3 regions of the Corynebacterium frankenforstense DSM 45800 genome follow, and region 2 is predicted to be linked to each of the others. Evidence: riboswitches for the same ligand, from Rfam matches in the RefSeq annotation. Region 2 holds a riboswitch; each other region holds the start of a gene.
The links. Region 2 has a riboswitch for thiamine pyrophosphate ahead of CFRA_RS04225 (ECF transporter S component). Riboswitches for the same ligand answer to the same signal wherever they lie in the genome.

Region 1 (5,124 bases), 390 kb from region 2:
CTGTTCCAGCCGCTGCTCTACCAGGTGGCCACGGGCATCCTGGCCTCCGGCGAGATCGCGCCGCAGACCCGCCAGATCCTGGCCGACCAGGACAACGCCTCCGTGGTCGAGGGCGAGGTCGTCGACGTCGACACCGACAAGCAGACCGTGACCACGGTGCTCGGCGACTACCGCCGCACTTACGAGTACGACTCCCTGATCGTCGCCGCCGGCGCCGGTCAGTCCTACTTCGGCAACGACCACTTCGCCGAGTTCGCCCCCGGCATGAAGACCATCGACGACGCCCTCGAGATCCGCGCCCGCGTCGCCGGCGCCTTCGAGCGCGCCGAGCAGACCGACGACCCGGCCGAGCGTGAGCGCCTGCTGACCTTCGTCGTCGTCGGCGCCGGCCCGACCGGTGTCGAGCTGGCCGGCCAGCTCGCCGAGATGGCCCACCGCACCCTGGCGGGCGCCTACCGCAACTTCTCGCCGAACTCGGCGAAGATCGTGCTGCTCGACGGCGCGCCCCAGGTGCTGCCGCCCTTCGGCAAGCGCCTCGGCCGCAAGGCCCAGCGCCAGCTCGAGCGCCTCGGCGTCGAGGTCAAGCTCAACGCCATGGTCAACAACGTCGACGAGAGCTCGGTGACCTACCGCTCCGGCGACACCGACCACACCATCGAGACCTACACCAAGATCTGGTCCGCCGGTGTGGCCGCCTCCCCGCTGGGCAAGCTCATCGCCGACCAGGCGGGCGCCGAGGTCGACCGCGCCGGCCGCGTGCAGGTCAATGACGACCTGACCGTGGGCGACCTGGACAACGTCTTCGTCGTCGGCGACATGATGGGCAAGGACCGCCTGCCGGGCGTCGCCCAGGTGGCCATGCAGGGCGGCGAGTACGCCGCCGAGCAGATCGCCGCGGAGGCCGCGGGCCGCGACAAGTCCGCCCGCGAGCCCTTCGAGTACTTCGACAAGGGCTCGATGGCCACCGTGTCCCGCTTCTCCGCGGTGGTGAAGATGGGCAACGTCGAGGTCGCCGGCTTCATCGGCTGGGTCCTGTGGCTGGCGGTGCACGTGATGTACCTCGTCGGCTTCCGCAACCGCTTCGTCGCTGCCTTCTCCTGGGGCCTCAACGCGATCTCGCGGCACCGCTGGAACCTGGCGACCACCTCGCAGCAGATGCACGGGCGCACCGCCCTGCGCAAGCTGAGCGAGCTGTTCGACCCGAAGGACGCGGAGAGCCCCATCGAGGTGCGCGACTCCGCGCAGTACCCGAACCTCTGACCCGGAGGGACGCGGTGCGCTGCTAGGGTGGCGTCCAAGACAACGGGGTGCCCCGCCGAGGGGCTGAGAACACACCCGTGGAACCTGCTCTAGCTCGCACTAGCGGAGGGATTGTCTCCTCGACGCGCGCGGGCCGGGGCCTTCGATACGGAAGGACACCGCCCATGGCCAGCACACAGATCCCCACCGTCCTCGCGATCGCGGGGACGGACCCCACCGGGGGCGCGGGACTCCAGGCCGACATCAAGGCCATCAGCGAGACCGGGGGTTTCCCGCTGAGCGTGGTGACCTCGCTGGTCGCCCAGAACACCTGCGGCGTGCGCGAGGTGCACACCCCGCCGGTCGACTTTCTCCTCGCCCAGCTCGACGCCGTCTTCGACGACGTGCGCGTCGACGCGGTCAAGATCGGCATGCTCGGCACCGCCGAGGTCACCGAGGCCGTCACGGGGTACCTGGACGCCCACCCCGTCAAGACGCTGGTGCTCGACCCCGTCATGGTGGCCACCAGCGGCGACCGGCTGCTCGACTCCGCGGCCGAGGCCGCGCTGCGCGAGCTGTGCCGGCGCGCCACCGTGATCACCCCCAACCTGCCCGAGCTTGCCGTCCTGGCCGGGGAGCCCGAGGCGGAGGACCTCGACGCCGCCGTCGCGCAGGGGGCGAGGTTGGCCGCCGAGCTGGGCTGCGCGGTCGTCGTCAAGGGCGGGCACCTCAGCGAGGAGCGCGCCGACAACGTCTGGGTCTCCCCCGCCGGCGCCACCCACCCCGCGCCCACGGCGCGGGTGGCCACGCGCAACACGCACGGCACCGGCTGCTCGCTGTCCTCCGCGCTCGCCGGGCGCCTGGCCGCCGGCGACGAGCCCGGCGACGCCCTGGCCTGGGCGACCGGCTGGCTGGCCGAGGCCATCGGCCACGCCGACGCGCTGGGCATCGGAGAGGGCAACGGGCCCGTCGACCACACGCACCGCTCGCGGCGCCTGGCCGCCGCGGCGGCCACCACGCCGTGGCCGGAGCCGGCCTCCGTGCCCGAGGCGCTCGAGGCGCCGGAGGACCTCGGCGCACTGGCGACCGAGGGCCTCGAGGCCCGCATCGAGGCCGCCGGCCCCTGGACCGCCGCGCTGTGGCGGGCCGCCGCCGGGGTGGCCGAGGCCGCGACCACCGGCGAGTTCGTGCGCCGGCTCACCGGCGGCTCGCTGGCGAAGCCGCAGTTCGACTTCTACCTGCACCAGGACAAGCTCTACCTGGACGACTACTCCGAGGCGCTGGCCGAGGTGGGCACGCACACCCCCGCGGGCGAGGACCGGCTGGCCTGGTTCCACGACGCCGCCGAGACCATCGAGACCGAGGCCGCGCTGCACCGCGCCTGGTTCCCCGAGGGCGCGGACGCCGAGGACCCCTCCCCCGTCACGCTCGGCTACACCAGCTTCCTGCGCGCCGCCGTGCGCTCCGAGGAGCCGTGCGTCGGCGCGGCCGCCGTGCTGCCCTGCTACTGGCTCTACTCGGAGATCGGGCTGCGCATGGCCGAGCACATCCGCGAGGACCATCCCTACCGCGCCTGGCTGGAGACCTACTCCGACGAGGGCTTCATCACGCAGACGAAGGCCGCCCTCGCCCGCGTCGAGCGCGCCCTGGCCGCGGGCTCGCCGCGCGGGCGTGCGCGGGCGGTGCGCGCCTTCCTGAACTCCTGCCACTGGGAGCGGGAGTTCTTCGACCAGGCGTCGCGGGCCTGACCTGGGGTGACGCCCGGCGGTGTGAGGTGGGATCGTCACCGCGGACAAAATGACGTGTCGCGCTTTAAGGTCCGACCATTGCGGTGTACACTGAACCGTGGTAATCACCCGCACCGCCAGTGCGGCCGTGAGCCCGCGGGCGAGAGTCCCGCGGAAGAGACTGCATAGGCAATCTGATTGACACGCGCGGGAGCGTGAACACCCCGTCTGGCCACCGTCACACCCGGCCCACGCCCTCGCCCGGAAGGATGTGTGCCCACGTGACCACCACGACCGCCCCGAACGAGACGTCCTCCGCCTGGGCCGGCTTCACCGCCGGAAACTGGCAGGACGAGATCGACGTCCGGGACTTCATCCAGCGCAACTACACCCCCTACGACGGTGACGCCGGCTTCCTGGCCGGCCCCACCGACAAGACCCGCAGGGTGTGGGACCACCTCGAGGAGAAGTACCTCTCCGTCGAGCGTGAGCGCCGCGTCTACGACGTCGACACGAAGACCCCGGCGGACATCGACGCCTTCCCCGCCGGCTACATCTCCGAGGACGACGACGTGGTCGTCGGCCTGCAGACCGACGTCCCGCTCAAGCGCGCCATGATGCCCTTCGGCGGCTGGCGCATGGTGCAGACGGCGATCAAGGAGGCCGGCAAGGAGGTCGACCCGGACGTCCGGGAGATCTTCACCCGCTACCGCAAGACCCACAACGACGCCGTCTTCGACATCTACACCCCGCGCATCCGCGCCGCGCGCTCCTCCCACATCGTCACCGGCCTGCCGGACGCCTACGGCCGCGGCCGCATCATCGGCGACTACCGCCGCGTCGCGCTCTACGGCGTGGACCGGCTGATCGAGGAGAAGCAGCGCGCCAAGGACTCCGTGGCCGACAAGCCCTTCTCCGAGCACTGGGCGCGCTTCCGCGAGGAGCACGCCGAGCAGATCAAGGCGCTCAAGAAGCTCAAGCACATGGCGGAGCTCTACGGCTTCGACATCTCCGGGCCGGCGACCACGGCCCAGGAGGCCGTGCAGTGGACCTACTTCGCCTACCTGGGCGCCGTGAAGTCCCAGGACGGCGCCGCGATGTCCATCGGTCGTCTCTCCGCGTTCCTCGACATCTACTTCGAGCGTGACCTGGCCGCCGGCCGCATCACCGAGGAGGACGCCCAGGAGATCATCGACGCGCTGGTGATCAAGCTGCGCATCGTCCGCTTCCTGCGCACCGAGGACTACGACCAGATCTTCTCCGGCGACCCGTACTGGGCCACCTGGTCCGACGCGGGCTTCACCGAGGACGGCCGCAACCTGGTCACCAAGACCTCCTTCCGTCTGCTGCAGACCCTGCGCAACCTGGGCCCGGCCCCGGAGCCGAACATCACCGTCTTCTGGGACCCGGACCTGCCGGAGGGCTACAAGGAGTTCTGCGCGGCGATCTCCATCGAGACCTCCGCGATCCAGTACGAGTCCGACAAGCAGATCCGCAAGCAGTGGGGCGACGACGCCGCCATCGCCTGCTGTGTCTCGCCGATGAAGGTGGGCAAGCAGATGCAGTTCTTCGGCGCGCGCGTCAACGCCGCCAAGGCGCTGCTCTACGCGATGAACGGCGGCCGCGACGAGGTCACCGGCAAGCAGGTCACGGAGGAGGGCCTCTTCTCCCCCATCACCACCGAGGGCCCGCTCGACTTCGACGAGGTCTGGCAGAAGTACGAGGAGATGCTCGACTGGGTGGTGGGCACCTACGTCGAGGCGCTCAACATCATCCACTACTGCCACGACCGCTACGCCTACGAGGCCGTCGAGATGGCGCTGCACGACTCCGACATCGTGCGCACGATGGGCTGCGGCATCGCCGGCCTGTCGATCGTCGCCGACTCGCTGTCCGCCATCAAGTACGCGAAGGTCACCCCGGTGCGTGACGAGTCCGGCCTGATCGTCGACTACATCACCGAGGGCGACTTCCCCGTCTACGGCAACGACGACGACCGCGCCGACGACATCGCCGCGACCGTGGTCTACACCGTCATGGAGAAGATCCGCCAGATCCCGCTCTACCGCGACGCGATCCCGACCCAGTCGGTGCTGACGATCACCTCGAACGTCGTCTACGGCAAGGCCACCGGCGCCTTCCCCTCCGGCCACGAGGC
Region 2 (5,124 bases):
CGGCGTCGACGACGACGAGCTTGCCGCCCGGGACCTTGCGCTCGAAGTGGTGACTTCGGGATGTGTTCGGTGAAACGTCGGACATGCCTCTCCACCATAGGAGGGAGCGGGCCCCCTGCGCCGATATATGCGGCCCGCCGCGCGTAACGTTGATTGAGGTTCACGTCATTTTGACCGCCGAGTGAAAGGACGATTCCGTGGAATCGAAAGCCTCACCCGCCTCCGGGAAGGACCGGCCGCGCACGCACCGCAACGTCGAGCGCGCCCGCCGGTTCCTCCGCGAGGTGACCTACCCGCACAGCATCCACCCGGCGCTGGTGCCGGGTGTCTCGGTCGACGACCAGAAGATCCGCTACCGCGTCGACCGGCCCATCGTGCTCACCGTCGGCGGGTTGATCATCGCCTTCGTCCTGTGGGGCATCGTCGCCCCGATGAACGTCTTCGACGTCTCCAGCGCCGCGCTCGACTGGCTGATGGTCAACCTCGGCTGGATCTTCACCGTGGTCGCCATCGGCATGGCCATCGTGCTGCTGTGCCTGGCGTTCTCGCGCTTCGGCAAGATCCCGCTCGGACTCGACGACGAGAAACCCGAGTACTCCACGCTGTCCTGGGCGGCGATGCTCTTCGCCGCCGGCATCGGCATCGCCATCATCTTCTTCGGCCCCTTCGAGCCGATGTCGCACTACCTGAGCCCCCGCCCCGGCGCCTACGAGCCGGCGACGCAGGAGGCCGTCATCGGCGCGCTGGCGCAGTCCGCCCTGCACTGGGGCGTCAACGCCTGGGCGATCTACGCCGTGGTCGGCCTGGCCGTCGCCTACGTCTCCTACCGCCGCGGGCGCGTGCCGCTGATGAGCTCGATCCTCACGCCGCTGTTCCGCAACAAGGACACCGACTCGCTGCCCGCGCGCATCATCGACGGGCTGGCCATCATCGCCACCCTCTTCGGCACCGCGGCCTCCCTGGGCCTGGGTGCCCTGCAGATCGGCACCGGATTCCAGCTGGTCACCGGCTGGTCGACGACCGGCAACACCGTCGCTCTGATCATCATCGTCGTGCTGACCTGCGGCACCATCGCCTCGGCGACCTCCGGGGTGGCCAAGGGCATCCGGTGGCTGTCCAACATCAACCTCGTGCTGGCCATGGGGCTGGCGATCTTCTTCTTCGTCGTCGGGCCCACGGCCTTCCTGGCCAACATGATCCCGGCCGTCGTCGTCGACTACGTCGGCTCCCTGCCCGAGGCGCTCTCGGCGAACATGGGCCAGGGCGAGGACATGCAGGAGTTCCTCTCCGGCTGGACCACCTTCTACTGGGCCTGGTGGGTCTCCTGGTCGCCGTTCGTCGGCGTCTTCGTGGCCAAGATCTCCAAGGGACGGACCATCCGCGAGTTCGTCCTCGGTGTGCTGTTCATCCCCGGCAGCATCATCATCCTGGCGTTCACCATCCTGGGCGGCACGGCCATCTGGCTGCAGCGCGAGAGCGGTGACATCGTGCCCGGCAACGACCCGGCGAACATGCCGCCGGCCGAGGAGATCTTCTTCATCGTGCTCGACCACCTGCCCGGCGCCCAGATCGTCGCGCCGGTGGTGCTGGTCATGCTCGCCGTCTTCTTCATCACCACCGCCGACTCGGCCTCGCTGGTCAACTCCCAGCTCAGCCAGCGCGGCAACCCCAACCCCAACCGCCTGGTCACCGCCTTCTGGGCGATCTGCATGGCCGGCATCGCCGCGGTGATCCTGCTCGCCGGCAACGAGAACGCGCTGCAGGGCCTGCAGAACTTCGTCACCGTCACCGCGCTGCCCTTCGCGGTGATCCTGATCCTGATGATGCTCGCCCTGCTGCGTGAGCTGCGCGGCGACCCGCTGGCATTGCGGCAGCGCTTCGGCGAGGAGGCGCTGGCCGGTGCCGTGCTGCACGGCGTGCGCGACTACGGCGACAACTGGATGATCTCCGTGGAGGGCACCGCCGACGAGGACTACGCCGCCGGCGCGGCCTTCGACTCGACGGCCGCCGAGTACACCGAGTGGTACGCGCGCACCGACGAGGAGGGCAACCGCGTCGGCTACGACTACGAGACCGGCGAGTACCTCGAGGAGGTCAACGACTCCGCCGCCACCGACGGCAGCTGGGACCCCGAGGAGGGGGAGAGCGGTGCCGTGGACTCGGCGGACGCGGATGACGCCGTGGGGCCGGCTGGTGCGGTTGGCTCAGACGACGCGGATGGCGTCGCGGGTTCGGCCGGCTCAGACGACGCCGCCGGCTCGGCCGGCGCCGCCGGTTCCGAGACCGCCGACGGTGCCTCGGACGGGGAGCCGAAGGCCTAGGGCACTCAGTGTGCGTCTGCGGCGCCGGGGCGGTCTCCGCCTCCGGCGCCGTCTCCGTCTGAAGGGCACACGCCGTCTTAAGCGCCGTCGCCGTCTTAGGGGTTCCCGCGGTCTCCGGGGCCCTCGCCGCGCGTGAGGAACTCGGCGATGGCCGGCCACTCGCGCTCGGCCTGGGCACGCGCCGAGTCGAAGGCGGCGTTCAGGCGCGCCTCGTCGAGCTCCCGCGAGGAGACCAGCTCGCCCTCGGGGGCGAAGAGGTAGGCCCGTCCCTCGGCCTCGAGTTCGCGCAGGTGCGCCATCGTCGCGTTGTAGCGCTCGTGGCGCGTCAGCAGCCGCTCGGCGACCGCCGGGCGGCGCCGCAGCAGCGTGCGGATCGCCCGCGGGTGCCCCAGCGGCGGGCGCACGAATCCCGGGGGACGGGTCAGGATCACCAGGAAGCGCTCGAAGCCGTCGGCCTCCGCGGCGTCGACGGGGATGCCGCCGGAGGGCCCGAGCGCGCCGTCGACGTACTCGCGCCCGTCGATCTCGGTGGGCGGCATGATCACCGGCAGCGACGAGGAGGCGCGCACCCGGTGGAAGAGGTCGACCATCCCGTCGACGTCGTCGGCCGACCAGTAGACGTGCTCGCCGGTCTGCGCGTCGACCGCGCCGATGCGGAACGGGATCTCGGGGCGGGGCCGCTCGGGGAAGCGGTCGGCGGCGTAGATGTACTCGGAGTGGAAGAACCCCTTGCCGCGCAGGAACCAGCTGAGCCCGGCGAACTCGGGCTCCTGGGCGGCCTCGACGAAGTTGCGGTGCAGCTGGCGGCGGTCGCCGTCCAGGTAGGCGACGGTGTTGGTCGCCCCGGCGGAGATGCCGCCGACCCAGCCGACGCGCACGTCGTTCTCCAGCAGCACGTCGAGTACACCGGCGGTGTAGACGCCGCGCATGCCGCCGCCCTCCAGGACGAGGGCCGTCGTCGGTGCATTCAGACTCACGACGGACCAGCCTAACGGACGGGCGGTTTGGTGGGGTCTGCTACTGTGACACGCGTCATCCGCGGGAGCCCCGGAAGCAGGGGCTGAGATGCCGGTAAGGCCCGGCGAACCGTAGAACCTGATCCGGTTAGCACCGGCGCGAGGAAAGGATTCCGTCCGTCATGCGTGAAAACACGCCTGCCGCGAACGCGGCACCAGTCCAGTCTGCCCAGAACGAGAACGAGCGGGCCAGGCAGAACAAGTGGGGCAAGAAGGACAAGCAGGACAAGACCCCCGGCCGCCTGAACTGGCGCGTGGTCGACATCATCGTCGCCGCCGTGCTCGGCGTGACCTGCGGCCTGATCTTCTGGGTGTGGAACTCCGTCGGCTACGCCTGGACGACCACCATGGACGCGCTGACCCCGGGCCTGGGCGGCATCGCCATCGGCATCTGGCTGCTCGGCGGCACCGTCGGCGGCCTGGTCATCCGCAAGCCCGGCGCCGCCCTGTTCGTCGAGGTGCTCGCCGCGGTCGTCTCGGCGACCCTGGGCAACCAGTGGGGTATCGGCACCGTCTACTCCGGCCTGGCCCAGGGCCTGGGTGCCGAGCTGATCTTCGCCGCCTTCGCCTACCGCCGCTTCGGGCCGGTATCCGCGGCCCTGGCCGGCGCGGGCGCCGGCGTCGGCGCGATCGTCCTGGAGCTGTTCACCGCGGCCAATCTGGCCAAGACCCTGGAGTACAACCTCATCTACGCCGGCTGCGTGATCGTCTCCGGCGCCGTCCTCGCGGGCCTGCTCGGCCACGCCCTGGTCCGCGCGCTGGCGCGCACCGGTGCGCTGGACCGCTTCGCGGCCGGCCGCGAGGTCCGCGCGTGAGCGTCGTCGCCCGCGACTTCGGCTACCGGTACGCCACCCGCAGCACCCCGGCCCTCGAGCACGTCGACCTCGACGTCGCCGACGGCGAGCGCGTGCTGCTCACCGGTGACTCCGGGGCCGGCAAGTCCACACTTCTCGCCGCGGTCGCAGGTGTGCTCGGCGGCGCGGACGAGGGCGAGCGCACGGGCACCATCGACACCGACGGCACCGTCGGGCTCGTCCTGCAGGACCCGGAGAGCCAGGTCATCGCCTCACGTGTGGGCGACGACGTCGCCTTCGGCTGCGAGAACCTCGGCGTCGCCCCCGACGAGATCTGGCCGCGCGTGCGCCGCGCCCTGGAGCTCGTCGGCCTCGACCTGCCGCTGGACCACCCCACCTCCCGGCTCTCCGGCGGGCAGAAGCAGCGCCTGGCGCTGGCCGGCGTGATCGCCATGGGCGCGCGCACCCTGCTGCTCGACGAGCCGACGGCCAATCTCGACCCGCAGGGCGCCCGCGACGTCGCCGCGGCGGTGCGGCGCGTGTGCGCCGAGACCGGCGCGGGCCTCATCGTCGCCGAGCACCGCACCGAGCTGTGGGCCCCGCTGGCCACCCGCTTCCTGCACCTGGCCGCCCCGAAGGCCGGCGGCGGCATCCGCGAGATCACCGCCGCCGAGCTGCCCGGCCGCCCCGAACTGCCCGCCGCCCGCCCCGGACGTGCCCAGGCCGAGCCGGTGCTCACCGGCCGCGGCCTGGTCACCCGCGCGGGCGCGGCCCCGGACGTCGCGCTCCCCGAGGCCTGCTCGACCGTGATCACCGGCCCCAACGGCGCCGGCAAGACCTCGCTGCTGCTCGCCTTGGGCGGCCTCGACCGGCCCCGCCGCGGCGAGGTGCGTCTGCGCGGTGTCGAGGGCGCCCCGCACACCTGGCGCTCGGCGGCCCTGGCCCGCCGCATCGGCACCGTGTTCCAGGACCCCGAGCACCAGTTCGTCGCGC
Region 3 (5,124 bases), 300 kb from region 2:
CTGGATAGATGCCGGATTGAGCCCCGAGCCGGTCCCAGACCAAGTCCGGATCGGCCCCGGAACGGTCCCGGGCCAAGGCCGGCCAACCTGCGCGGGAGCTTTTACCGGGTCCCGGTCGGTAAAGCTGATTTGGCCATCGCAAAACCGCAGGTCGCGGGACCGGCCAAAATCGACTACCGACCTGTGGTCGGTAAATCCGTGCGGCCCAGCGCCAACCACGCCCCGAAAACCGTCGTTCCGGGACCAACTGCTCCTCTACCGAGACCCGATCACCCGGTGCTCCGGGCCCGGCACTCCCCTACCCAAGCCCGATCACCCGGCGTTCCGGGCCCGGATCCGGTCTATGTAGCCGGCCAGATCCGCCGACCACCTCTCGGGCTCGTGAAGCATGCCGGCGGTGAGCACGATGACCGTCCAACCGGCGCTCTGGATCTGGTGACGGCGAGCGAAATCCTTGTCGCGCTGGCTGCGCTTCAGATGGTGCTCGCCGTCGTAGAAGATCGCAATCTTGAGCTCCGCGCAACCGACGTCGGCGACCGAGATCAACCGACCGTCGATCCGGATCCCCAACTGCGTCGTCCAGGTGCAGCCCTTCTCCTTGAAGACCGTTGCGGCCTGCAGCCGAGTCGTGGTCTCGGGCACTGACTCCGCGCCGGCATCGGCCAACCGCAGCACCGGTTCGAGTTTGCCGGCGGCGATGAGCGGGGTCGCGCAACTGCGAAACTCTTCGGGACCGACCTGCCACCGGTTCATGAACCGGTCCGCGACCTGGACCGCACGCACCAGGTCCGGGTCCAGTCCCGGCACCGCTGGCACAGGCCAACGATGGGTGCCGAGCAGCGCCGACCGGATGCAGTGCAGGGCGGTCATCATCGGCGGAGTGACCTGTACGTGCAGGTCCCACAGCGTTGTCTGCCACGTCAGCCCCCTCGTGTCCCGCCGAAGGACCGTGGACTCGAGGCTGTGTCTGGCCACACGCTTGTCGCCGCCGCGGTTGAAGAGGACGGTGTCGGCTGAGTCGCTGAACTCATCCACGCCCCAGAGCATGGCCGCGCTCCACACCGCGGCGACCGCACGCGGGCGGACGGACAGGTGGGCGTAGAGCCGGTCGACGGCGGAGACCCAGTATCGGATCCGGCGCGGATGGACGTCGCCCTGCAGCATCACCAACTTTTCGTTACGGGCGGACTCGGCCGGAACGCACAGGTCCGGGGACACGAGCCGAAAACGCCGAGCGAACTCATCCGCCGGTTCCGCGGGGAACATCAGTGCCTGAAAGGCGGCTTCCACGACCTTTCCGCGACACGGCACGGGTGCCGGCCGGCGCCGGTCGGCACCACGCAGATGGTGGGAAAGACGTTTGTCGATCTCGGTGCCGCGGTAATCCACGACGACGGTCCTCTCGCTCGGCGTACTCGTCTCAACCTGTTGGACCGACCGGAGTGGTGAATTGGTTCCCCGAGTACCCCTCAAGCGCAGGGGAAACACCTGTCCCCGCGGGCGGGTGTACCCCCGCCGACCCATTAGATACACATTCATTATCCAGGTAGCTATTATCTTGCGTTAAGTTCTCAGCCGTGCCACATCACAGGAGCCAGAATGAAGTTCCGCATGAACCGGAGGACCGCCGTCGCGGCCGCCACCGCCGCCGTGACCGCCTCCACCCTCCTCGTCGCCCCGCAGGCCAACGCCGCCGAGGTGACCTACCACAAGGACGCCCAGCGCTGCACGATCGTCTATGACCAGGCCGACCACGACCGCTACGCCGAGCTCGAGGGCAAGCGCTACCAGGCCCTGGCCAACGTCTTCTACGACGCTGTGCCGGGCCTCGAGGAGATCGTGCGTCCCGCCGCCGAGGAAAACCGCAAGACGCTCCGCCTCGGCGACTACGACAAAGTCCTGGCGATGCTCGTGGACAACGGCTACAAGTACGATCCGCTGATCCCCACCGCCGTGCTGCGGCTGCAGCGCGAGGCGAACAAGGAGCAGACCTCCTCCCTCGAGAAGGGTTAGTGGGGTGTGGACAAGACCAACATCGCCCTGGAGCTGACCGGGCTGAGCGACGTCCTCAAGGGCAACATCGAGGACTTCAACGCCACGGTCAACACCACCGACCCGCAGCTACAAAATCGCCTGGTCATCGCCTACCGCACCGCGACCGTCGAGCTCGACGGCCCGCGCAAGGACGCCCTGCGCAAGTGCGCCTCCGCCGGTTCGGAGAGCGGCGACGCGCTGCTCAGCGCCGCGAGCATCTCCTCCGGCGGCGAGAACAGCAAGCTCGACGAGGGGCTGGACAAGGCCAAGAAGATCGGCATCGGCGTGGGCGTCGGCGCCGCCCTCTACGCGCTGCTTCTGCTCATCGGTTCCTTCTCCCCGATCTGGTACCCGGAGCTGCAGAAGGCCATGAGCCGCTGACTGACCCCTGAAACGTCGGCCACGGCCGGCGGCCACCGGCGGCACCCGCACACGCGGGGCCGCCGATTTTTCGTATTCACCCGCCCTGCGTTCCGGCAGCGGCGCCCCGACACCTCCCCCACGCCCACCGGGTCCCTTGCCCCGCATACCCCCGCCCCACCCCCGACTCCCACCGTCGGACCTGTGATGCTGCTAACTTCGGGCGCAGTGACACGGGGTGCTTTCCCCTCCCGGGGAAGGCTGAGATGACACCCGTCGAACCTGATCCAGTCAACACTGGCGAAGGGATGTCCGGTCCTCGCACGCGGGCGACGGGCCCACGCGGAGGACACGCACCCGGGTGTGACGCGCGCCCGTCGGCAATGTCAGTGCACCGACGGGTGGGCACCGCGCACGGGCGACGCGACGCAACCGCAGCGCCGGGGCCGCGCCTTTCGCCACCGCACCTGAAAGGCCGCACCAATGAATGCCCTGAACACGCCCGTCTCCGAACGGCTCGTCCTCGTCACGGGCGGCGCCCGCGGGCTCGGCAAGGCGCTCAGCGAGGCGTTCCTGCGCGAGGGCGCCCGCGTGATCGTCAACTACCACACCAGCTCCGAGGCCGCCGAGGCCATCGTCGCAGAGCACCCCGACCGCGCCCTGGCCGTCCAGGCCGACGTCCGCGACCGTGAGCAGGTCCAGGCGCTCTTCGACGCCGCCCACGAGCACTTCGACGCCCCGGTGACCACCGTGGTCAACAACGCGCTGGTCTCCTTCTCCTTCGACGGCGACGCCCGCCCGAAGGCCGAGGACATCACCGCCGGACACTTCGACGAGCAGTTCTCCGGCGCCGTCCACGGCGCGCTCAACACCATCCAGCTGGCCGTGCCCGACTTCGAGAAGGCCGGCTTCGGCCGCGTGGTCAACATCGGCACCGACCTCTTCCAGGCGCCCTCGGTGCCCTACCACGACTACACCGCCGCCAAGGCCGCGCTGCTGTCGCTGACGCGCACCTTCTCCAAGGACCTCGGTCCGAAGCACGTGACCGTCAACATGGTCTCCGGCGGCCTGCTGCGCACCACCGACGCCTCGGCGGCCACCCCCAAGGAGGTCTTCGACATGATCGCCGCCGGCACCCCGCTGGGCTCGGTGACCACGCCCGAGGAGTTCGCCGACACCGCCGTCTTCTTCGCCTCGCCGCTCTCGCGCGCGGTGACCGGCCAGAACCTGCTGGTCGACGGCGGGCTGGTGATGGGCTGATGGCACGCGAGGTCCACCTCAACCTCTTCGCCTTCGGCGCCGGGCACCACTCGGCGGCCTGGCGCGCGCCCGGCTCCTCGGCCGAGCGCCTCGGCGAGATCGACTACTGGCAGCAGCTGGCCCAGACCGCCGAGCGTGGGCTGTTCGACGCGTTCTTCCTCGCCGACGGCCAGGCCGCCGGCATCGGCGGGCTGTCCCGCTCGCCGGGCTGGTACCTCGAGCCGGTGACCACCCTGACCGCCCTGGCCCGGGCGACCCGGCACATCGGCCTGGTCACCACGATATCGGCGACGTTCTGGGACCCCTTCCACGCCGCGCGGCTGCTCGGCAGTCTGGACCACATCTCCGGCGGGCGCGCGGGCATCAACGTGGTGACCTCCATGACCGACGACGAGGCGCGCAACCACGCCATGGCCGCGCTGCCTGCCCACGCCGAGCGCTACGCGCGGGCCGAGGAGTTCATCGACGTGATCGAGCGGCTGTGGGACTCGTGGCCGGCCAGTGCCGTGCGCGCCGAGCGCGACGGCGTCTACGTCGACGAGTCGCAGCTGAAGTCCCTGAACCACCACGGCCGCTTCTTCGACGTCGCCGGGCCGCTGAACCTGCCCTCCCCGCCGCAGGGCCGCCCGGTGCTCTTCCAGGCCGGCGCCTCGGAGCCGGGGCGCAACCTCGCCGCTCGTGCGGCCGAGGGCATTTACGCGGTGGCCTGGGACCTGGAGATGGCCCGCGACTACCGCGGCGACATCCGCCGGCGCGCCGCCGAGTTCGGCCGCGACCCCGACGGCATCGCCGTGATGCCGGGACTGGTGACCTACGTCGGCGCCACCGAGGCCGAGGCGTACGAGAAGAAGGCCGCGCTCGACGCGCTGCTGCCGATCGACGACGCCCTGGATCAGCTGGCGTTCTTCGTCGGCCAGGACACCTCCGGCTGGGAGCTCGACGCGCCCGTTCCGGAGCTGCCGCCGGTCGAGGAGTTCACCGGGCCGAAGGGCCGCTACCTGACGGTGCTGCGCATCATCGAGACGAAGCGGCCGACCGTGCGCGAGCTGCTCGGCTACCTGGCCGCCGGCGGCGGGCACGCGACCTTCATCGGCACGCCCGAGCAGATCGCCGACGAGATCGAGCGCTGGGTCGACGGCGGCGGCGCCGACGGGTTCAACCTGATGCCGCCGGCGCTGCCCGCGAGCATCGACGACTTCGTCGACCAGGTCGTGCCCGTGCTGCAGGAGCGCGGCCGGTTCCGCACGGGTTACGACGCCGCGACGTTGCGCGGGAACCTCGGTCTGCCGGCGCCGGACCCGCTGCGCAGGTAGTGCGGGGCTGACGGGCGCTGCGCCGGGCACGGCGGACGCGGCGCCCGGTGCGGCGGTTGCCAAGGCCCGGTGACACCCGGCGCGCCCGGGGCGGGCCCGCTACCGCCCGAGGCGGGCGACGAGGCGGCGCCAGGCGATGCGCGCGGCCGAGTGCGGC

Region 1: it holds a riboswitch for thiamine pyrophosphate, as region 2 does, so the genes downstream of both, CFRA_RS05870 (bifunctional hydroxymethylpyrimidine kinase/phosphomethylpyrimidine kinase) here and CFRA_RS04225 (ECF transporter S component) in region 2, are expected to answer to the same signal.
Region 3: it holds a riboswitch for thiamine pyrophosphate, as region 2 does, so the genes downstream of both, CFRA_RS02830 (3-oxoacyl-ACP reductase) here and CFRA_RS04225 (ECF transporter S component) in region 2, are expected to answer to the same signal.

What each region holds. Positions count from the first base shown of each region.
Region 1 is NZ_CP009247.1:1,347,250-1,352,373, forward strand. Features, by position in the region: gene CFRA_RS05865 (NAD(P)/FAD-dependent oxidoreductase) at 1-1,260, shown strand, start outside; TPP riboswitch at 1,294-1,388, shown strand; gene CFRA_RS05870 (bifunctional hydroxymethylpyrimidine kinase/phosphomethylpyrimidine kinase) at 1,425-2,987, shown strand; gene CFRA_RS05875 (pyruvate formate lyase family protein) at 3,248-5,124, shown strand, end outside.
Region 2 is NZ_CP009247.1:958,655-963,778, forward strand. Features, by position in the region: gene lplB (lipoate-protein ligase small subunit) at 1-85, opposite strand, end outside; gene CFRA_RS04215 (BCCT family transporter) at 285-2,321, shown strand; gene CFRA_RS04220 (patatin-like phospholipase family protein) at 2,417-3,298, opposite strand; TPP riboswitch at 3,351-3,461, shown strand; gene CFRA_RS04225 (ECF transporter S component) at 3,460-4,152, shown strand; gene CFRA_RS04230 (ABC transporter ATP-binding protein) at 4,149-5,124, shown strand, end outside.
Region 3 is NZ_CP009247.1:660,063-665,186, reverse strand. Features, by position in the region: gene CFRA_RS02845 (PDDEXK family nuclease) at 313-1,389, opposite strand; gene CFRA_RS02840 (hypothetical protein) at 1,612-2,013, shown strand; gene CFRA_RS02835 (hypothetical protein) at 2,020-2,415, shown strand; TPP riboswitch at 2,619-2,720, shown strand; gene CFRA_RS02830 (3-oxoacyl-ACP reductase) at 2,878-3,654, shown strand; gene CFRA_RS02825 (LLM class flavin-dependent oxidoreductase) at 3,654-4,967, shown strand; gene CFRA_RS02820 (YdcF family protein) at 5,067-5,124, opposite strand, start outside.